Regions from separate parts of the Exiguobacterium sp. s128 genome, predicted to be linked through region 1. Evidence: riboswitches for the same ligand, from Rfam matches in the RefSeq annotation. Region 1 holds a riboswitch; each other region holds the start of a gene.
What was found. Region 1 has a riboswitch for thiamine pyrophosphate ahead of tenA (thiaminase II). Riboswitches for the same ligand answer to the same signal wherever they lie in the genome.

Region 1 (7,711 bases):
GCTTCGCTGTCCTTGTAACGATCTTTCGCTAATGCTTCCTGGATCGATCCGAGTTGAACCCCGATTTTTTTCCCTTTTAGTTCGTCATCTGCACTGATCGCTTTATCTTTTGTCATGATAAGGTTTTTCGATTCAAAGTAAATATCCGTAAAGTCCGCATTCTTTTTTCGTTCATCCGTCGGTGTCATACCGGCCATGACGAAGTCGACACGACCGGCACTGAGTGCTCCGAGCAGACTTCCGAACTCCATGTCTTCGATTTTCAGGTCATACCCGAGATTTTTTGTGACTTCCTTGGCGATTGCGACATCAAAACCAACGATGTCATCACCTTTTGCTGTATCGATGTATTCAAATGGGAAGTAATCTGCCGACGTTCCCATCGTCAATACTTTGTCACTCGTCTTTGTCGTACCGCCTGTTGATTCTTCTGATGCGCCACATGCTGCCATCGTGACGGCGAGAATGCCTGCCATTGCCGTTGCTACTAATTTTTTCATCAATAAATTCCCCTTCCAACGCTCAATTGTCAGAACTTTAACAATAGTATGACTTATGTTTTTTTCTAATTCAATACTAAAAAGTTCGACCTGATTTATTGCTTTTAGAATATACGAATATTTATTCATTGTAAAGCATAATTATATATAAATAATGCATAAAACTTGTATTTTCTTTGTTATCTTCCGGTAAATATTTTTTTGATAACGCTTTCAATTATTTTCGTTTGGTGTCTTTTTGAATGAGTAGGGTAGCGACTTCATACAAAAAAGCGCTGTTTCCAGATGCAGAAACAGCGCTTTTAATGGATTACGCGTAAATTTCAATCAATGATTCTAACTTCTCGACGACTTCTTCTGCCGTAAAGGATTCAATATCAAACCGTTCGACCATTGAAAGAATATTTCCATCTTGCATCAAGGCGAATGATGGTGATGATGGTGGATATCCTTCGAAGTATTCACGTGCACGATCCGTTGCTTCCCGGTCTTGTCCTGCAAAAACGGTCACGAAATGATCCGGTTTCACACCTTCCATCCGGTTGATGTAGGCTGCCGCAGGGCGAGCAATCCCCCCTGCACATCCACAAACCGAATTGACGAGGACAAGTGTCAGTCCTTCACGTTTCATTGCCTCCTCGACGCTTTCAGCAGTCGTCAGTTCTTCAAAACCTGCAGCTGCTGCTTCTTTACGTGCCGTCTGAACGACATCTTCAAAATACATTTGAAAATCCATTGTATTATTTCCCCCTTATTTCGTTGTCTTCTTTATTGTACGAGTTTCGATGAAATCTGTCCAAGTCTGTCGCTTAATTCACGTTCGAGGTAAGGTTGTGCTTGAAGCAGGTTCCGAAAAGCCAGATACCGATCGATTTTTTCTTCTGATGGCCGTTTCTGATTTTTATAGGCGCGGATCAAGATATTCTTCGGTGTGTGCTCAAGATCGATGAACTCTAACAGTTGAGTCTCATAACCAACGAGCGTCAACAATTCCGCTCGAATTGAATCGGTCGCAAGCGATGCAAATTTTTCTTTTATTAATCCGTGTTGAAGCATCACATCAAGCGGTGAACATTCCAGTTGCCGATTCAGTTCCTTTTGACAACACGGTACGCTGAGAATGACGGAGGCATTCCAATCGACGGCACGGGCTAAGGCAACGTCCGTCGCGACGTCACATGCGTGTAGCGTCACCATCAGGTCCACTTCCGTTTCTTGATCGTAGTCGTGGACGTCACCGACGCGGAACGTCAAATCATCATATCCAAGATCACCCGCGATTTCTGTACATTCTTCGATGACTTCTTTTTTGAGATCCAGACCCGTGATGTTCAAATCAAATCCTTTGACGACCTTCAAATAATGATACAAAGCAAACGTCAAATACGATTTTCCGCATCCAAAGTCTAAAATCCGTATCGTTCGTCCTGTCGGTAATGCCGTGATGCTGTCTTCAACGAATTCAAGGAACCGGTTGATCTGTTTGAACTTATCGTATTTTTGTCGTTTGACTTGTCCATTTTCCGTCATGACTCCTAAACGAATCAAAAAGGGGACCGGTATTCCGTCTTCTAACAAATGACTTTTCTTCCGATTATGCGATAGTTCGGCTTGCAGACGTTCTTTGACCGTCGTCTTAAGCGATACTTTCATCTTCTTCGACAATTGAAATTGCAGTTCTTCCGTCTCGAATCGAAATAAAAATTGACGAAATTCATCAAAATATTCGTCCATTCGTAAAATAAAGTCTTCTATACTTAAATTCTCATGCTTAATGATCCGTTCATGTTGAAACTCTAATTGGATCGCATACGTATCTCTTAATAGAATCGGTTTTAACTTGATTCGACGTAGATCATTCGATTTGAGACGCGGTCCGCTAATCGTCGCGTGTATGAGGGATGTGGCTTGCAGTTTTTCGGTAAGCAAATCTTTTAGTTGGTGTAATTCCACGTATCGTCCCGTCCTTTTTTGTTTGTTCTTTCGAAACTGTAGCAAATTCACTCCCGTTCGACAAGCAAGTCAGCTTTATTTCAAAAACGATTACTTCATTCCTGAAGGAGGAAAACAACATGTTCAAAAAAATTCTTTCCCAAATCGGTATTGGTGCCGCGACGGTCGATACACGACTTGAACAAGACCAGTGTGAACCCGGTGGAACGATTCAAGGTGTCGTTCACATCAAAGGTGGTAGCGTCGATCAGGAAATCGACCGGATTTACCTCGCCTTTAACACTCAATATAAAGAAGAAGTCGGTGACAACACGGCCTTTACGACTTTCACACTCGACCGGTTCGCTTTAAACGAAGCGGCCTTTACGATCGAAGCTGGCGTCGAACGGGAAATTCCGTTTACGCTTCAAGTCCCTTTTAATACCCCTCTGTCTGTCAGTCAGTCCAAATCCTGGATCGAGACAGGTCTCGATATCGCACAAGCCGTCGATCCATCCGACCATGATGCCGTCGTCGTCAAAGCCAACGACCTCCAATCGGTCATTTTGGAAGCGATGGAAGATCTCGGATTCCGTTTAAAAAAAGCCGATACAGAAAAACTTCCGGGGCGTTTCCGAAAAGATCTGCCGATTGCCCAAGAACTCGAATATTCAGCGCGTGGAACACATTATGCGCATAAGCTTGATGAAATCGAAGTCATCATGCTGCAAGACCGGTCCGGTATTGAGATCGTCTTACAAATCGATCGCCGTGCCCATAGCTTAGGCTCACTGTTCAGTGAGATGGCGGGAGCTGACGAAACGATGACGACGCTGTCGCTATCGAATCAGGAGTTACGTAACGCTGCTACCGTCAAACAGCGCCTTGCTGATTTGATCGAACGCCACAGCTAAAAATAATTTACCGACTGGCAAGACAAAGAAAACTGAACGAATCCTCCTTTTCCAAGGTGGGATCGTTCAGTTTTTTAATGTTTTTCTTTAGTTTAGCTCCCTATTCTTTCCTGTCGACGAAGGGGTCTCGATCGTCTGACGATACGTTTGCTCAAACGTCTCTTCCGTCCAGCCCATCTGCCAAAACATCAATTCGTAATAACAACTTTTGACGAAATGTTGTTTCATCCGTTCCCGTTCTTCGGCACTTGCCCGCTCCGCCAAATCATTCAGACGATCGATTTGTTCAAAGACGACCCGCTCGAACCATTCCGAACTGTATGTCTCAATCCATTGTTGATAAATCGGTGAAGCCGGTGTCGCTGCTTGTAATTGTTGTCCGATCTCATAGTAAAGCCAATAACACGGTAAAATAGCAGCGATGGTCTCCCCGAGCGTTCCTTCACTTGCATGGTGCATATGCGAAATATACGCATATGCTGTCGGTGCCGGTTCGAACTCAGCCAACGTATCGTTCGAGATTTCAAGCAGTTCAAAAAACGATTGGTGCAGACTCAGTTCTGCCGCGTAAGTCGATGTCGCATGCTCGGCCAGTTCAGCAATCGTCGCAAAATCGTGGGCTTTCGAAGCCGCGCGGGCTTGAATCTTCGCAAAATGTTTTAAATAATACGCGTCCTGTAAGACGTAATGGCGAAATTTCGCTTCCGGTAAAGTCCCGTCCGCGATGCCCGTCACGAACGGATGGGTAAAACTACTGTCCCAGTACCGTCTTGCTGCTTGTCGAATTTCTTCACTGAATGTCATGTCGTTTCCCCCTTCTTTAATCAAAAAACGCCACACCCGATGTCAGGTATGACGTGAAAAGACCTCATATAAAGAAGGGTTCACGCCACTTCCCTCCGTAAGTCCAAACTTAATCAGGTTCAAAGGGTCCGAACGTCTTCGTCGTCTCAGTCAGCCTACTGACTCCCCTAGTGGTCGCTATTTGATTTGTTTTGATTTTAGCATGATTTAACGTTTAATTGACCCTTTCTCGTCATTTCCATCCCTTTTTTGTACAATGAACATGGCGGAAGGTGGACGTCCGCTCGTCCTTGAGACCGATTCTCTTCTGAAGACGGTCGATTAGACTGAACTTAGTACCTGATACTTAACTTACGGAGGAATTTATGATGATGAATAAAACAATGACATGGACGGCATCTGCATTGCTTGCTACGACTTTACTGCTTCCGACGGCTGCCTCGGCTGAGCAAATCGTCGACAAAACGATTATTACGCTCGGCGAATCACTGGGTGCCAAAGACAAAGCATGGGTCCTGTCGCGCCTGAATGCACCGGAAGGCATCACGCCGATCATCGCGACATCGGCGGACGAAGAAAAATACCTTGGTAAAAACATCCCCCAGTCGCAACGTGGTGGCGGAATGTATTCTTCGGCCAAAATTGAACTGGCTGAAAAGGGAGACGGACTGTCGGTCGCGACTGAAAACATCACCTGGGTGACAAAAGACATGTACTTGAACGCCCTCGTGACGGCAGGCGTGACGGATGCCGACATTACCATCACGTCTCCTTATAAAGTAACCGGCACGTCCGCGTTGACCGGTATCATGAAAGCATACGATCAGACATCGGCGGAGACCGGCATTAAACTGACGGATGAGCGAAAAGATCTTGCCCAACAAGAACTTTCCGTGACTTCAGACGTCGGAAAGACGGTCGGGACCGATAAAGTGGCCGATTTGATGAACGAAATCAAAGCCGAAATCGCAAAACAAAAACCGGAAACAAAAGTCGAGATTGAAAACGTCATCGTCCAAGTCATCCAAAACAATAACATCAATCTGTCAGATGCGCAGATGGATCGCCTGACCGGATTATTCAATCAAATGGAGCAAGCCGACCTGAACTGGGGGCAAATCGAGAGTGGTCTAAAAGATGCGGGGCAGGACATTCAGGCATTTGCCACTTCGGAAGAAACAAAAGGCTTTTTTGCTAAATTATTTGATGCCCTCAGCAGTTTCTTTAACTCGATTGCCGGTTGGTTCAAATAAAAATATCTCTTTCTTCTGTTCGCGCGTCCATGATAAAATGAACCTATCGAAAACGAAAAGGTGGTGTGGAGGAATGGGTTTTGCTGCGTGTAAAGATTGGCTGATCGAACAACTGTATCTGTTACGCGCGATTTTTCATGGAATGGCGTTCTAAGGGACACGTCTGCCCTTTTTAAAGGAACTCCATAGTTGAAAAATAAAGCAAAGCGTATCTTCCACCGTCTGTAGGAGAGTGCTGTTTGCGCTCTCCTTTTTTGATGCGCTAGAGAGGAATTTCTAGATGATGATTTGCGACCTGCAACACCTTACTAAACAATTCGGAGGTGACGACATCTTAACGGATGTGTCCCTCTTTATCGAACAACACGACCGTATCGGATTGATCGGTCGAAACGGAAGTGGAAAAACGACACTTTTACGGTTGATCGCCACACTCGATTCACCCGATGCGGGTGCGATGTATCAAAAAAGTGGTTTGACGATCGGGTATCTCGAGCAGCTTCCGCAGTTTGATCACGTGCTCACAGGTCTGGATGTCTTATGGACCGCATTTGCCTCATTAGTTGATTTACGCCATTCCCTACAACGTCTCGAACAACAAATGGCGACGGAAATCGAGCAGTTGGACCAGCTACTCGAACGTTATACGCTAGCGACAGAAAGGTTTGAACGTCAAGGTGGTTATTTACTTGATTCAAAAGTCGAACGGATGATCAACGGGCTTCACCTTCAATCGCTCCTCTCTCGTCCGTTTCATCAACTGAGTGGTGGTGAACAGACAAAGATTTGTCTTGGACGAATGTTACTTGTGGAGCCGGACCTTCTGATTCTGGACGAGCCGACCAACCATCTTGATTTAGCTGCCGTCGAATGGCTTGAATCCTTTTTAACGAGTTATGCAGGCGCTGCCCTCCTTGTCTCGCACGACCGGGTGTTCCTTGATCGTGTCGTGACACGGGTTGTTGAACTGGAGGACGGACACCTTCATTTGTACCGGGGAAACTATACGTTCTACGTTTCGGAGAAAGAACGTCTTTTGCTCGAACAATTTCATGCTTATCAGGAACAACAAAAAAAAATCAAGCAAATGAAGGATGCTATTCGCCGCCTGCGGCAGTGGGCGAACGAAGCGTCTCCGCCGAGTGAAAAACTGTTTCGAAAAGCGAAGTCAATGGAACGGGCACTTGAACGGATCGAACGGATCAAACGTCCACAGCTCGAAGCCGAGACTCCGGACCTCGTTTTTTCGGCACACGGCAAGACCAGCCAAACCGTCTATCGGTTAGAGGACGTCGGGGTTTCCTTTTCCGAACGTACACTGTTCCAGTCCGTCACGTTTGAAGTGATGGCAAAAGATCGATTGGCCATCGTCGGCGCAAACGGAAGCGGTAAATCGACTCTCCTGCACCTGCTACTCGGAAAGATCGAGCCGACGACAGGTCTGATCTTACGTGGTCCCTCTGTCAAAATCGGTTATTTGTCCCAGCATATTACGTTTCCTGATACGGACCGTTTGATTGATGTATTCCGCTCACAGATCCACGTTGATGAAGGAACTGCTCGCCAACGCCTCGCCCAGTTTCTCTTTTTTGGACCTCGTGTCTTCTTGCCCGTCACGGCATTAAGTGGTGGTGAACGCATGCGTCTGATGCTAGCCATTTTAGTCCATTCCGATCTGAACGTACTCGTCTTAGATGAACCGACGAATCATTTGGATATTGATTCGCGGGACGCCTTAGAAGAGGCTCTGGAATCCTTTGACGGAACGTTGATCGCCGTTTCCCACGATCGTTATTTTTTAAATCGCCTGTTTTCGAAAACCTTATGGCTCGATCAGACGATCGAAGTGTTCCACGGTTCTTATGAATATGCTTCTTCTAAACGGCAGGCACGTTCTGTGACTACCAACACGCATAAACCATTGTCCACGGGTCGTCAGCAGAAAAATCTGATCCAGGCTCCGTTGACGAGTCCACAACTTGAAGAGGCCATTCAACGGTTAGAAGCGGAAGTCGCCCTACTTGCTCAGCAATTAGACATCACCCAAGATTTGATTAAAGTTTCAGAACTCTTTTTGTTACGTGAACAGCTGTCGACACGGATTGATGTTTTGTATGAACAACTTCTCCTGTCAGAGTAAGCTTCTAACCCTCTAGCAGCGCCATTTTCGACCTGTCATATTAATTATGACAGGTCTTTTTTAATCACTTAAAATGACCATCTCTTCTATAAAATGAATAATTAATCTAATTAGATTTCAAAAAAAAGTTTCAAATTTAGCTTGCTAATTATCTGAAAATTTGTATAA
Region 2 (7,711 bases), on a different contig from region 1:
GCATCGTTGATCAGCAGCCGGATTGAAAAATTATCGGTTCCATCGATGATCAAATCCATTCCGGCGATGAGCGCTTCAATCGTCTCAGCCGTCACATCCATGACCACCGGCTGAATCGTCACCGTCGCATTCACTTGACGCAAACGCCGTTGCGCCGCGATGACTTTCGGAAGTCGTTCTTCTGCATCCTGTTCCGTATACAACTGTTGCCGTTGCAGGTTACTCCACTCAACATAATCCCGGTCGACGAGTGTGACGTGTCCGACACCGGCTCGGACGAGTTGTTCCGCCCCCGCCGTCCCGAGCGCACCGAGACCGATGATGACGACGCGGCGCTCAGCCAGTTGATTTTGTCCACCTTGGCCGATCGGACGGAAGCGGATTTGGCGACTGTACCGGTCTGTCATGGGCGGCTGATTCCAGTCGTCGGACTGCTTGCTGTCGCATACCGTTTTTTCTCGATCCGCCCCGCTTCAAAACCAAGACGCCCGGCTTCGATCGCCAGTTTCATCGCTTGCGCCATTTTGACCGGATCGGTGGCATGGGCGACCGCAGAATTCAACAAGACACCATCAGCACCAAGCTCCATCGCGTAAGCCGCATCGGCCGGTGAACCAATTCCCGCGTCGACGATGACCGGGACCGTCATTTGTTCGATGATGAAACTGAGCGCGAGCGGGTTCAGAATTCCCTGTCCCGAACCAATCGGTGACGCTGCCGGCATGATGGCGTGACAGCCCAGTTCCTCGAGCCGACGGGCGAGCAACAAATCATCCGATGTATACGGCAAGACGATGAAACCGTCCTTGATTAATTCCTCTGCCGCCCGTAAGGTTTCGATCGGATCCGGCAATAATGTCTTGTCGCAACCGATCACCTCGACCTTGACCATGTCACACATGCCGGATGCCCGGGCGAGCCTTGCCAGCCGGACGGCTTCTTCCGCCGTTTTTGCGCCCGCCGTGTTCGGCAACAGGTCATAGCGACTTAAGTCGAGTGCCGCAAGTGGATTCGTCTGTTCCTTCGCAAAGACGTCAAAACGCCGGACGGAAAACGTTAAAATGTTCGTTTCCGATGCTTCGACCGCTTGTTGTTGCGTCTCAGCGTCCGGGTATTTTCCCGTTCCGAGTAATAATCGTGATGCAAATGTTTTTCCGCCAATTTCTAACATGTTATCCGCCTCCTACAAAATGAACGATTTCAACGACATCACCGGGTTGGACGTTCGTGTCCGTATACCGGAACCGGTCGATGATTTGATGATTTTGTTCGATGATGACGACCTCTTCATCAATGTTTAACTGCTGAATCAAGTCGTGTAGCGTCTTCGTTTGTTCCGCCAGTCGATAGTCTTTCCCATTTAATCGGATTTGCATGTATTCTCCTCCTCGTGTCGTCTGCAACAAAATGCCTCCAGTGCAACTTCCGGTTTTCGGTTCATGACACAATCAGCGAGGACTTGTGCTGTCACCGGAGCGAGCAAGATGCCGTGCCGGTGATGTCCCGTCGCGACCAACAAACCGTCAATTCCTTTGACCCGTCCAAGATACGGTAACCCGTCACGGGTCTGCGGGCGAACACCGGACCAGATGTCGATCAATGCCGCATCACGGATCGGCGGATACACGTCAATTGCTGCCGCCAACAGGTCCGAGACGCTGCCCGCGTTGACCGTCGTCGACTCCTCACCCACGTGTTCCGTTGCGCCGATGATAATCCGTCCGTCTGCTTTCGGGACAAGATACACCGTCTCATGAAACAAAGTCTGCTCAAGTCGACCGGTTGTGAGACGGACAGATAGGCATTCACCTTTGACCGGAAGCGTATCAATCGGAATCCCGATTGTTTGCAACAACGGTTCCGACCCTCGTCCACTAGCAATGACGACCTGCCGTCCAACCTGTTGTCCCCGGCTTGTCTCCACCCCGGTTACCGTCCCTTCGTCCCGCAGAAGACGCAAGACACTTACCTGTTCTTCAATCACTCCGCCCCGCTGCTCAATCGCTTGCCGTAACGCCCGGACAAGCAATGGAGGATCGACTTGACCGACCCGTTCAAATTGGACGGTTTGCTTTGTCTGGCGCAGCTGAAACGGCAGTTCGAGATAGCCGCTCGTCAACCCGGTCTCGTCGAACAATTGACGGACAAGCTTCGGATAAAGTACGCGACTCACTGCCGCTAACGCATGTAACGGTTCCGACAGTTCTTCGTCCGTCGCGAGCATCCCCGCTGCCGCCCGTGTCGCACCTTGTCCGACAGCCGACTGATCGAGCACGTGAACACTTTGTCCCCGCTGCAACAATTCATATCCGAGCGTCAAACCGATGATACCGGCGCCGACGATTAATACATCCGGTTGTTTCATCGTCCAATCACCGTCCGGAACCGTCCGGCTGCTTCCGCCGGATCGGCTTGACCCAAAATCCCGGACAGGATGGCAACTCCGCTGCACCCGGTGGTTAAGACATCAGACAGATTTTCCGGTTTGATTCCGCCGATGGCGATGACCGGGATTGATGTCCAGTCGACGACTTGCTGTAACGCATCGAGCCCCCGTGGCGCCACGCCGGGTTTCGAATCCGTCTCAAAAATATGACCATACATCACGTAATCGGCGCCGGCTTGTTCCGCCACCATCGCTTCGGTCAACGAGTGAACCGATTGACCGATGAAAATCGTCGGAAACTGTGCCCGGACACGCTCGACCGACAGACTGCGGCGTGTCAACTGGACGGTCGTGCCGGTGACGAGTGCTGCATCGAGCCGGTCATGGACTACCAGCTGGTCTGCCCGGACTCCTTGATCGAGCAACGTATCAATGCAGGAAACCAATTCCCGGACTGACCAGGTTGGCTCCCGTAAGTGGATGCGATCGACGGACATTGCGAGCTGTGGAAGGGTCTGTTCCAACACTTCCTTACTGTCGCGTCCGGTTGTAATCAGGTGTAAATGTGACATCGTTCCCCCTCCTTTCCACACGAAAAAGGACCACCCCATGAACTGATGGAGTGGTCCTACGAAAAGGGCGACGCTTGGCGTTCCCTCGATAGATGATCGGATACCACTTCCCTCCGCTAGTACGAACTAGATCAGGTTCAAAGGGTCCGGATACTTCCGTCTCAGTCTGCTACGAGACTCCCCTAGTGTAGATATTGATTTGTATGGTACGCCTGTAGTTTACCACGGGTAGTCCGATTTGTTCTACCCTTGATTAGTGTCGCATGTCCGATTCGACCGCTTTGACCTGCTCGATCAAGCGTTGGTATTCGTCGACACGTTTCGTTTGCGACAAGTCATACGTTTGTTTTAAGCGTAAGACCCGCATGACTTTCTGATTGAGATCGGCTGCCGACAATTTCCCTTGTTTGATCCGCGCCATGATTTCCTTGTGAACGGACGCGTACGCGCCGGGTGAGGAAAACATCGCCATGTCCGCACCGTTTTCAAGTGCAAGACCTGCCGCTTGAGCTAATCCGTACCGTTCTGTGATGGCTCCCATGACGAGATCGTCCGTGATGATGACACCATCAAATTTCAGTTCACTCCGTAACACACCGGTCATGACTTCTTTCGATAATGAGGACGGACGATTTTTGTCGAGAGCCGGGAACAGGATATGCGCGACCATGACCATTTCAGCCCCGTCTTGAATCGCCCGTTTAAACGGGACCAGCTCCGTCTTCTCAAGTTCCGCTTTCGTCGCATCGACCCGCGGCAGACCGACATGCGAGTCGACGGTCGTATCGCCGTGTCCCGGAAAATGTTTGACGACCGGCACGATATCCTCTTCCTTCATGCCCTGCATCAATGGCACACCAAGCCGTGCCACTTGTTGCGGGTCCGCACTGAGCGCCCGGTCGCCGATGATTGGATTCGCCGGATTACTGTTGACGTCAAGAACTGGAGCGAAGTCCATATTAAAGCCGTAAAAACGGGAAATTGAACCGAGTGTCCGTCCGACTTCCTTCATCAAACCAGGATCATTTTTATGACCAAACGACAGACTTGGTGATAATTTGAGTCGGGCATCCGGGACCCGGCTGACACGCCCGCCTTCTTCATCAAAACCAAGGAACGCTTTTTCGTCCGCCGTTTGCGCTTCGCCAATCGCTGCCGTAAAGGTTTTCAGCTGATCGGTCGAGGTGATATTGCCACCGAGTAACAAGACGCCTCCAAGCACATGGTCCTGCAGTAATTGACGGTCCGCTTGCGTCAGAGCTGTTCCCGTCACGCCGATGTATAGCAACTGATCAACTTTTTCCGCTGTCGACATCTTCGAGATGGTCTCTTTCAGTTGTTTTTCCGCCCGTTCAGCTGCAGAAGGCCGGTCCGGTTGCGGTGGCTTTGTTTTCTTCGCCGGCTTCGGTTCCGGTGCAGCCGGTTTTGCGGGCTCGTCGGCGCAACCGGCGAGCAGAACGCTTGCTAACAGAACAGGAACCATCCGTTTCAAATCGGTTCCTCGTTCCGGACGCCGTTGATCGAGTAATAAACTTCAATCTCCGCGTTCAGCGATTGCGAGACCGAGCAGTATTTGTCTTTTGATAAGGCAATCGCCCGGCGGACTTTATCGTCCGGTAAATCACCTTCGAGCCGGTAATGAATCGAGATCGTCGTGAAACGCCGGGGATGATCATCCGCCCGTTCGCCTTCGATATCCATTTCAAATGACGTCAGCGTCAAGCGCATCTTTTCTAAAATCGAGACGATATCGATGCCGGTACAGCCGGCAACGGCGTGAAGTAACAACTCCGTCGGGCGCGGAGCTTGATTGTCGCCTCCGTTGTCGGGTGCCGCATCCATCGCCAGGTGATGCCCGGATTCGGTCTCACCGCTAAAGCCCATCTTCTGATTCCAAGTGACTGTTGCTTGCATGTTCCGTCACGTCCTTTACTCGTTTTTTAGTTGTCTTTACTTCTTCAGTATACCCGAATATTCAGCAAGCGAAATTGACATGCTATTCGCAATAATTCTTCTTTTTCACCGTCCTCTAAATCCGGTTTCCGACCGGTGCAAATCATGCTATTCTGATAAACGATAGTTTTTTTGCGCACATGCGCCAGAAGTGAGGAATGTATATGTCATCATCATCGACTCGTTTGAGTCAAGCCGACTGGCTGTTGATCGCTACGTTATCCATGTTGACCTTTGTCCTGGGAACAAGCGAATTCGTCATCGTCGGTATTTTATCTGAAGTCGCAGACGGTCTGAACATCACGATTGCCAAAGCCGGCACGCTCGTTTCTGCCTTTGCGATTGCTTTCGCGATCGGGACACCGATTACGATGTCCTTGACCGGACACCTTGAGCGACGGAAGTTAATGCTCAGTCTGATTTTCGTCTGGATCATCCTGAACATCTGTAGCGGGATCGCACCGAATTATGAACTGTTGTTGTTGTCACGGATCGTGACGGCTGTTCTGACAGGCGTCCTGATTTCACTTGCAATGGTCGTCGCAAGCGACAGTGTCCCGATCGCAAAACGCGGTGTCGCCGTTTCATTCATCTTCGGCGGATTTACGATGGCAAATGTCCTCGGTGTTCCAATTGGTACCTTCATTGGTCAGCATGCCGGGTACGCCGCATCGTTTTGGCTGACAAGCAGTCTCGGTATCATCGCTCTGCTCGCTGTCCTGAAGGTCATTCCGGTCCAGCAATCAGCAGCAACCAGTTCGATTCGGGATCAACTTCGTCTACTCGCCAATCCGCGAATCATGATTGCCTTTTTCATCCCGTCGTTCGGATTTGGTGCGACGTATGTCGTCTACACGTATCTCGTCCCGGTTCTCGAGCTGGAACTGAAGTTGCCGTCGACCTGGATCAGTCCGATTTTACTTGCGTACGGGGTTGTCTCGATTTTCAGTAATATCTTAGCGGGGAAAATCGCCAGCCGGAATCCGATCGGTCGATTGCGGTTCGTCTTTATCGTCCAGGCGATCGTTCTTGCCGCACTCTACGTGACGACGGCATCCGTCTCACTGGGTCTGATCAACATTGCCTTGATGTCGCTGATGTCGATCTTACTGACGACATCGACGCAAATTTATCTGATTGATTTAGCGGAAAAGTTCAATCCGGAAGCAAAAGGACTGGCCGCGTCCTTGATGCCCGTCGCAAGCAATGTCGGGATTGCCTTCGGTTCTGCCCTCGGCGGACTGGTCTATGCAAACGGTCCGATCATGAATATCGCCCTCGTTGGTGGTGCCGTTGCCTTACTCGCAGCCGCTTTGACGGCTGTCAGTCATCGGCTCGATCAGCGGGCGTGACGAAGATTCATTTAAAAGAAATCCTTTCCTATGTGTTCTCGGACGAGGCGCACGTGAAAGGATTTTTTTCGTCATGGGACTGGACGTGTAGTGCTCCTCAGACCGAACCTTACAACTTTGTTAGGTGAACGTATCCAATTTGTTGCTTAATCTGTCAATCACCGTGGTACGGTAAGGACAGCTTATCCATTCCAACTACTTAAAGGAGTTTTGATTATGAAATCGTATTACACTCTTCCATTAACCGCTTTGTTACTGACGGCGACAGTCAGTCCGGTCGCCACGTTCGCTGCGACACCAACAAAGGTCGAAACGAAAAAACCGTTGTCGGAAAAAGCACTCGCCAAAAAGAAAGCAGCGATCGCTAAACTGGCGACGTCGTTAATCGGGACTCCGTATAAAGAAGGTGGCACGACGATAAAAGGTTTTGACGCGTCGGGCTTCACACAATATGTCTATCAAAAGAGTGGTCTGACACTCGAGCGGACGATTGCGAAACAGGCCGCGATGCCGTTGAAAACCGTCACACTGAAAAAAGCAATGCCGGGTGACTTGTTGTTCGTACAAGCGAAAAAAGCGAAAACGCCGAACTTCGTCGGGATCTATACCGGTAAAAATACATTTGTTGCCGTGACGACGAAAAAGGTCGAATCGCAAGACCTGACGTGGAGTTACTATACAAAACAAGACATCCTCCTCAAATCATATCAGTGAAACAAAAAACGCAATCCGGAACTCTTTGTGAGTTTCAGATTGCGTTTTTGTGTAGAACGTAAGAGGTCAATCAATCAAGAATAAGAGAATTTAATGACGTTTCTTTTCGTTTCAGTTTGTCTTTGATATTCCCTTCATACAAGACACGTTTTGATATTGGGTCAATGACAAGAACATTGATGACACCGTTACCGGTTCGATTCGCCGTGTAAATCAAACCATCTTTCAGCTCGGTGAACTCGTCTAACCCGAACTCGTCTATCACTAATGGGATATCCAGCTTATGTTTTTCTGATTTTTTTGACGCCAGATCATAGACGGTCCAGTTGAAATCTTTCATTTCACGTTCAACCACAATCAGTTTTGTTCCATCCGCACTCAGTCCAGTTTGCTCAGTACTGAACGACTTTAATCCTTTTAAGCGTTGGATTTTTTCCCCATCGCTCAGGTATAATTTTTCCTCAGTCTCATCTGATCCTTCAATGCTTTCCGTCGTATAGTAGACAACCGTTTCATCATGAATTCCTAAAAGAGATACTTCATCTTTAGAAGTAACGGATAAATTGATTTTTTGAATCGTATCGCCTTTTAAATCAATTTTGTACAACAACGTTTCTGAATCGATTTGATAATCCTCTGCAAGGACATATAAACTGTTTCCAATCTGTTTATACGGATAGAGCTGGGTTTCACCTAACTTCCGAGCTTCAGCAGGTGCCGGAAAGATTTTTTTG
Region 3 (7,711 bases), on a different contig from region 1:
ACGGACCGCCTGGATTGGTTAACCTTCCGCTTTTCAATGGACGGGATACCGGAAGTGGAACTGAAGCAGGTCTTGCGGTCCCTTGTCACCCGGAAGACCTATCACCGGTTAAAGAGTGGTCAGTATGTCTCATTTGAGACCCGGGCGTTTGAACAGTTGCAACGCCTGTTTCAGCAGCTGGAAACCACGGAACGGGATATGCTAGAAGCAAGCATCCGTGTCCCGGCGATTGCCAACTTAAAACATCTTGTCGGAGCATCCTTCCTTCATCTTCATGCGGACTTGATGGAACGATGGCTTGAAGTGAAGAACGGTCGTGACATTCCATTACTGCTTCCGCAGGCGCTTCATCAACAACTGTATCCCTATCAACGTGCGGGGATACAATTTTTGGTCAACCTGGCTGCGCGGGACTGTCATGGGATTTTAGCCGATGAGATGGGTCTCGGGAAAACGATTCAAGCCATCGGTTATCTCGAGACACGCCCACCCGGACGAACGCTCATCGTGGCGCCTGCTTCGCTTTTACATAATTGGGCCGCGGAACTGGCTCGATTCGCGCCGGCGAAAACGGTGTATCTGTTGGCAGGTTCACGGAAACAACGATTGCAGGCGTTACGTGATCTGCCAGCGGATGGTGTTTTTCTTATCTCGTATCCGTCGCTCCGCGCCGATATGGACGCGCATCAAAAAATCGAATATGATTTAGCGATCTTTGATGAAGCCCAACACTTCAAAAATCCGACCGCGCAGACCGCCGTTCGATTGCGTCGTCTGCGGGCGAAACGCCGGTTTGCCTTGACGGGTACACCGCTTGAGAATCGGACAGATGACATTTGGTCGATTTTCCGGGTAATCTTTCCGTCCCTGCTCCCTGATTTACGGACGTTCCAAGACTGGTCTCACATGGAAATCAAACGTTTTCTCCAACCCTTTTTACTGCGTCGGACGAAACAGGAAGTGTTACATGATTTCCCGACGAAACGACTTTCGCATTATTACACGGAGCTTGGACCCACGCAGAAAAAATTGTACGCCTCCTACTTGGCGAAACTCCAACTCGACACGTTACGTCATTTGGACGAAACGAAACGTGAGGACCGGATCAAGTTGCTTGCTGGATTGACCCGCTTGCGACAAATTTGTTGTGATCCGGCTTTATTTGTCGAGAACTATACAGGCGAATCGACGAAACTTGATTTATTGATGACCTTGATCGAGGAAAAAATAGCAGCGGGTCACCGGATTTTGATTTTTTCACAGTATACGAAGATGTTAGCCCGCATCCGGGAACGGTTGGCTGAGCGGCAATTGACACATTTCGTTTTGACCGGAGACACACCAATCGAAGATCGGGTCGCTTTATGTGACCGGTTTAATGCAGGAGAAGTCGATTTGTTTTTGATTTCCCTCAAGGCAGGTGGTACCGGATTGAATCTGGCGACCGCTGATACCGTCATCTTGTACGACAGTTGGTGGAATCCTGCCGTCGAACAGCAAGCAGCTGACCGGGCCCATCGTCTCGGACAACAGTCGCCTGTCGAAGTCATCAAGTTATTGACGAAAGGAACGATCGAGGAAAAGATGACCGAACTACAAGATAAAAAGGCGACGATGATTGATGCCGTCTTGACGGACCGGGCGACCGAAATCTTGACGCTTCGTGAACTCGTCCATCTGCTGGAACCTCCATTGCAGCCACAAAAAAAGCCGGATTGAACAAACTGACCCCATCGTTTTTTACATTATCTTAAAAAAATAAAAGCTGCCTTGACCCGTTGTCTAGCAACGGGTTTGAAGGTTTTTGGACGAGGTTAAATTAAAAAAGAGGTTTTAGTTTTTGAGTTCTGGGGGTATATCTACATTAGCACCGTACAACACGGTCGCTTTTCAACATTTTTTCTCAATATCAGCGTAATGACCTGGGAGAGAAATGCTACTTATTCACTTGGTTCTTCATTATCGATGAAATCAATTTGAAATAGCATTCGTAGATCATCTGTACCGGAACGTCTTTGTTCCACTCCTACATTCATTACCTTTTGAGAGCTATACCAAATTCAAGGGGGAAATGAACATGTCAGTAACATTAAAAGTAGAAGAACGCGAAGTACGCCCACGCTCACTTAGAAAGCAATTACGTCATGAAGGAAAAGCTCTTGGTGTCGTGTATGGTTACAAAGTGGAAAGCACACCGATTTCATTCGATGAAAAAGAATTAGTCAAAGTCGTCCGCGATCACGGTGAAAACGTCTTGGTTGCCCTTCAAATCGGCGGCAAAAAAGTCAACACGTTGATCAACAAGCTCGATATGGACATCTTTACACCAACGATCAAACACGTGGAATTCATCGCGGTTAAAATGGATGAAGAAACAGAAGTCGAAACGGATATCGTCCTTGTCGGCGAATCGGCTGGCGCGAAACTTGGCGGCTTCCTTTCACAAACACTCTTTAAAGTAACAGTTGCAGCAACACCAGATAAATTACCGGAACGCATCGAAGTCGATGTAACGAATCTTGCAATCGGAGATTCGATCACAGTAGCTGATCTGCCGGAAGAAAAAGATTTCCGAGTCGTCACAGAAGGTGACATTCAAGTCGCTGCTGTCGTCGAATCGACACTTGAGGCAGATCTTGAAGAAATCGAAGAAGCTGAGGCACAAGCAGCTGAAGCAGACACAGCAGATGATTCAGAAAAAACTTCTGAAGAGCAAGCTGAAGAAAACAAAGAAGACAAAGAGTAATCTTTTCTCCCCTCCCCTCGCGGAGGGTTTTTTTTATGCATATTGACAAGTCCGGGCGACAGCCGTACAGTGAAGAATGTACACATCATTTACACATCCACTAGGGGAGCCCATTTGGCTGAGACGATTTACTTCGGACCCTTTGAACCTGATCTAGTTCATACTAGCGTAGGAAAGTGGAGCGGACTCTTCGTGCTCTTTTTCTGCGCCTTGCAGGTTACACGACCGCTCTCTTTTCATAGAGGGCGGTCTTTTTGCGGTTTCTTTGTGGGTGTGCATTCAAAGGAGAAGTGAGTATGAACAGTTGGAAAATGAAAGAAATCATCGTCATGATGATGCTTGCCGTCGCATGTGGTGTCCTGTACTTAGGTTGGTCGACATTATGGTTACCGATTTCGGCGATCTTCGGACCGGTCGGCTCAAATTGGATGTTCGGCATCTGGGTCGTCGCCAGTCCCCTTGTCGCCTACATCATCCAAAAACCGGGAGCCGCCTTGATTGCGGAAGTCGTCGCCGCTGCCGTCGAATTGTTTACAGGAAGTCATTTCGGCTTGTCTGCCTTATTGATCGGGCTGGCGCAAGGAATTGGAGCGGAAGTTGCCTTTGCCGTATTCGGATACCGGAAATTTAATACGTTCACCTTGATGCTGTCCGGTGTCTTCGCCGCCGTCGGAAGTATGGTCTACAGTCTCCTCGTGAATGGATTTGCCTATTATACGACGACGACACTTCTGTTGACGTTCTCACTTCAACTCGTCAGCGGGGCATTACTCGGCGGATTGCTCGCGAAAGTCATCGTCGACGCCCTCGTCAAGACAGGGACGCTGAACGGTTATGCGGTCGGACGGCAACGGAAGCAGCGTGCCGCATGATGCAGTGCGAGCACCTGTCAGTCCACTATCCCGGTCAAACGCAGGCCGTCCTAGACGACTTGACGGTGACGTTACATCAAGGCGAGACGACGTTGCTGATTGGACCGAGCGGCAGCGGGAAGACCACTTTTTTACATGTATTGGCGAGACTGTTGCCGGACACGATCGAAGCAGAGGTCACGGGGCACCATACGACGGACGGAACAGTCGGGATTCTGTTTCAGCAACCGGACGATCAGTTTTGTATGCAGACGGTCGGAGCAGAAATCGCCTTTAGCCTGGAAAATCGTTCCGTCAATCCGGGAGAGATGCAGGAACGAATCCGGATGTTGCTTGTGCGCGTCGGACTGAATCTTGCCTTGACGACACCGATTGCCGAGCTGTCCGGTGGGATGAAACAGCGGCTCGCTTTAGCCTGTGTCCTCGCCCTTGAGCCGGACATCCTGTTGCTTGATGAACCGACGGCGCAACTGGATCCGCACGGTCAAAGGATGATGATGGAACTGATCGAAGAACTCCATCATGATCCGACATTGACGCTCGTCTTGATTGAACATCAGCTCGATCAGTGCGTGACGTTTGCCGACCGGGTACTGGTTTTTGAACATGGGGGGCGACTGTTGCTTGACGGAACACCGGACGCAATTTTCGGTGAGCAACGTGACGTGCTGATCCAACACGGAATTGCGACGCCGCTTCTCTATCCGTACACATGGGAGACGTTACCGGGCGACTCGCCCCAAGCCGCTGACTTACGAAAACGTGATGTCGACCGTCCAAGCGTCCTTCACGAGACGACATTCGATGTGACGGGCGTAACCGCCAGACGCGGAAACCGGACGATTTTCGAAAATCTTTCTTTGACGACCTACCGTGGTGAGTGGATCATGGTGGTCGGACCGAATGGTGCGGGGAAAAGCACGTTGCTCGAGATGCTAGCGAAATTGATTCCGCTGCACGGAGGAAGCGTCCAGTTGTTTGAAACGAACCTGAGGAAATGGAAGGACCGTGCTTTTTACGCACAAGTCGGCTTCGTCTTCCAGCAACCGGACTTCCAGTTCCTCAAACAGACGGTCGCAGAAGAACTGGCCATCAGCTGTGCTGCCTTTGATCCAGAACGGGTCCAGACCGCCTTGTGTCACTATCGACTGACCGATGTCGCGGATCAATCTCCCCTCGCGCTCAGCCTCGGACAAAAAAGACGTTTGAGTGTCGCGACGATGTTACTGGAGCAAAAAGCTGTCTTGTTGCTCGATGAACCGACCTTTGGACAAGACGCTGAGACGACGGCACACATCATCGACGTGTTACATCAAGCCCAGGAGGCAGGAACAACGGTGATCATGGTGACGCATGACATGGAACTGGTTCATCGCTATGCGGATCGTGTCCTCGTCCTAGGTGAAGGACGTCTTCAGTTCGATGGAACACCTTCCGCACTCCTTATGAAACCCGTCCTTCTCGCACGACACCAACTCGTCCGTCCGCTGTCGTTTCTCTATCAACAACTCGAGGAGGTGAAGCATCGTGCAGGAAAACAAGTCATTGCTCACACGTATTAATCCTTCGGTCAAGCTCGGGACGTTATTATATGTCATGTTCTTGCTAATCACGACGTCCAGTTTACGGGTGACACTCGCTTTGCTTCTGTTGGCGTTAGTGGGTCTCGTACGTTCCGGCTGGCCCCTGACAACACTCATCAGACGGCTGGCCCCCTATTCCCTTTTATTTCTGTTGACGTTTTGGATGATGGCGGCGTTTGGGAAGGGCAGCACCGAGCTTTGGACATTCGGCTGGTTTCGGATTACGGAAGAAAGTCTCGATCATGCCTGGTTGATTGCGATCCGGATGCTCGCTTTCGTTTTTTTGAGCTTGACGTTCGTTGCGACGACCGATCCGACACGGTTCGTCATGAGCCTGATTCATCAATGTCGCCTGCCGGTCCGGTTGGCGTACGGGTTTTTAGCCGGCATTCGTTTTATTCCGATCTTTCGGCAAGCGATCCGGACGATTCGTCAAGCCCGACGTGTCCGTCAGCAACGGTCGATTTGGCCCTGGGAGACGTTTTTTGACATCAGTTTGCCGCTGTTCACGACAAGCATCATCCGGTCGGAACAGATTGCGATTGCGATGGAAGCACGACAGTTCCAAGCGAACCGGACGTATTATGTCCGACCGGTCGTCACCCGCTTCGATCTGTTATTTTTCGGTCTGGTCAGCAGCATCGCGACGTCCCTTCGTCTTTTTGTCTGACAAGCGGGAGATTACATCCCGCTACATAAGGGAATGACAGTCTCAGATGCAAAGAATTCAAAAAAGTAGGTGAACGTCGTGAAACGAATCGTCTTAGTAGGTGCGGGTCATGCGCATTTAGAATGTATCAAACAAGGCAGTCATCCGGATGTCGACTGGATCGTCATCAACCCTTCGCGCTATCAGTATTATTCCGGGATGTTCTCGGGGTTAGCCGACGGAACCTATACGCTCGATGAGACCCGGATTGATGTCAAAGCGTTGTGTGAGCACAACGGTAAGACGTGGATCGAGGACCGGGTCACTCGGATTGACGCGGCGAATAAACAGGTGATTTGCCAGTCTGGACAGGTCCTGTCGTATGATATCGTGTCGTGCAACATCGGCTCGCGCGACTGGGATGTTGCCGGTGCACCGGCACGGGTGACGATCAAACCGAATTATCAGATTGATCAAGCACTCGAGACGTTCAGGAAAGCGGCCTCCCCTGTCATCATCGGCAGCGGTGCCGCGGCAGTCGAGATGGCGGCGTCGTTTCAGTCGAACGGTACCCCGGTCACCTTGATCCACGAAGAACCGTTGCTCAGTGGTCATCCGGCAGGTATGAAAATTGCGAAACGGCTCGATCAACTGGGGGTTAAACGAATCGTCGATCGGTTTGACACGCTGGACGATCAAACGGCTCGCTTGCGGTCCGGTCAGTCGATTGAGACGGATGCTATGTTGTTTTTAGGCGGTGCCCGTGCGAGCGAACTATTTCAGGCATCGGATTTGTACTGTGACACGCGCGGTTTCCTGCTCGTCCATGAGACGTTGCAGGCACTAGAGGATCCGTCGATCTTTGCCGTTGGTGACTGTGCGACGCTGACCGCGTATCCGAACACACCTAAAAACGGTGTGACGGCCGTTCGTCAGGCACCGGTATTGCTTGAAAATCTTCTCCGATTCGTGAATCAGGAGCGTTTACTGGCGTTTCGCCCGCAACAGCGTTATTTGACGATTCTCGCTCTCGGCGACCAACAAGCGACACTGCTGTACGGGCGTTTTTATCAGACGAGCCGGCTCAGCTGGTACCTCAAGCAATGGATTGACCGGAAATTTATCAAGAAGTATACAAATTAAAACGTGCTGACGAAACGAACAAAACCCATTTGATTCTCCCTTAGTGAACTGAACCCTGAATGGTGGACACTTGATAAAAGACCCCATTCGGGGTTTTTTGTGTTTAAAGATATCGATATACTGTACCTATTCAATTTCGACGGGAGAACTATTCATGAACAGACGCACCTTCAATCCAGATCAAATCAGACAACTTGAAGCGAATCTTCACGTAGCCTCGGTATCAGATCGTACGATTCAATACAAAGGAGAATTTAAGATTCACGCTGTACGTGAGAATTTAGCTGGTAAGCGACCGATACAAATCTTTGAGGAAAGCGGCTTTGACCTGGATATGATCGGTAAGCAAACAACGAACGAAGCGTTGAAGCGATGGCGGAAGACATATCGCATTTATGGAGAAGAAGGACTCTTGAATGAGAGACGTGGAAAATCAAATCTTGGAGGTCGACCGAAAAAAGATGATTCCGTCGAACGACGACTTGTGAAAGCTGAAGCACGAATCAAGTACCTCACAGCGGAGAACGAATTACTAAAAAAGCTCGAAGCTCTCGAAAGAGAGGCGAAGTACCGAAACTAACGGCATCTGAGCGCTATCAGGCAATCAATATTGTCTTACGGAAACAATCAATGGGCCGGTTCGTGACGGATCTATGTACGCTCGCTGAAGTGAGTCGCAGTGGTTATTACGCCTGGCTCGCACGTACGGATAGTGTTT

Region 2: another riboswitch for thiamine pyrophosphate. It lies ahead of KNQ13_RS11330 (thiamine phosphate synthase); the one in region 1 lies ahead of tenA (thiaminase II).
Region 3: another riboswitch for thiamine pyrophosphate. It lies ahead of KNQ13_RS11625 (ECF transporter S component); the one in region 1 lies ahead of tenA (thiaminase II).

What each region holds. Positions count from the first base shown of each region.
Region 1 covers NZ_JACSMT010000011.1:51,942-59,652, reverse strand. The annotation lists gene KNQ13_RS06580 (transporter substrate-binding domain-containing protein) at 1-500, opposite strand, end outside; gene KNQ13_RS06575 (BrxA/BrxB family bacilliredoxin) at 811-1,236, opposite strand; gene KNQ13_RS06570 (class I SAM-dependent methyltransferase) at 1,269-2,453, opposite strand; gene KNQ13_RS06565 (sporulation protein) at 2,573-3,346, shown strand; gene tenA (thiaminase II) at 3,434-4,150, opposite strand; TPP riboswitch at 4,224-4,329, opposite strand; gene KNQ13_RS06555 (DUF1002 domain-containing protein) at 4,519-5,403, shown strand; gene abc-f (ribosomal protection-like ABC-F family protein) at 5,684-7,543, shown strand.
Region 2 covers NZ_JACSMT010000029.1:21,565-29,275, forward strand. The annotation lists gene KNQ13_RS11310 (ThiF family adenylyltransferase) at 1-407, opposite strand, end outside; gene KNQ13_RS11315 (thiazole synthase) at 404-1,171, opposite strand; gene thiS (sulfur carrier protein ThiS) at 1,173-1,376, opposite strand; gene KNQ13_RS11325 (NAD(P)/FAD-dependent oxidoreductase) at 1,361-2,365, opposite strand; gene KNQ13_RS11330 (thiamine phosphate synthase) at 2,362-2,958, opposite strand; TPP riboswitch at 3,050-3,152, opposite strand; gene nagZ (beta-N-acetylhexosaminidase) at 3,212-4,441, opposite strand; gene KNQ13_RS11340 (OsmC family protein) at 4,447-4,872, opposite strand; gene KNQ13_RS11345 (MFS transporter) at 5,070-6,263, shown strand; gene KNQ13_RS11350 (C40 family peptidase) at 6,480-6,977, shown strand; gene KNQ13_RS11355 (hypothetical protein) at 7,048-7,711, opposite strand, start outside.
Region 3 covers NZ_JACSMT010000031.1:18,613-26,323, forward strand. The annotation lists gene KNQ13_RS11615 (DEAD/DEAH box helicase) at 1-1,719, shown strand, start outside; gene KNQ13_RS11620 (50S ribosomal protein L25/general stress protein Ctc) at 2,078-2,746, shown strand; TPP riboswitch at 2,839-2,938, shown strand; gene KNQ13_RS11625 (ECF transporter S component) at 3,043-3,618, shown strand; gene KNQ13_RS11630 (ABC transporter ATP-binding protein) at 3,615-5,180, shown strand; gene KNQ13_RS11635 (energy-coupling factor transporter transmembrane component T family protein) at 5,146-5,871, shown strand; gene KNQ13_RS11640 (FAD-dependent oxidoreductase) at 5,950-6,993, shown strand; one part of gene KNQ13_RS11645 (IS3 family transposase) at 7,148-7,517, shown strand; one part of gene KNQ13_RS11645 (IS3 family transposase) at 7,517-7,711, shown strand, end outside.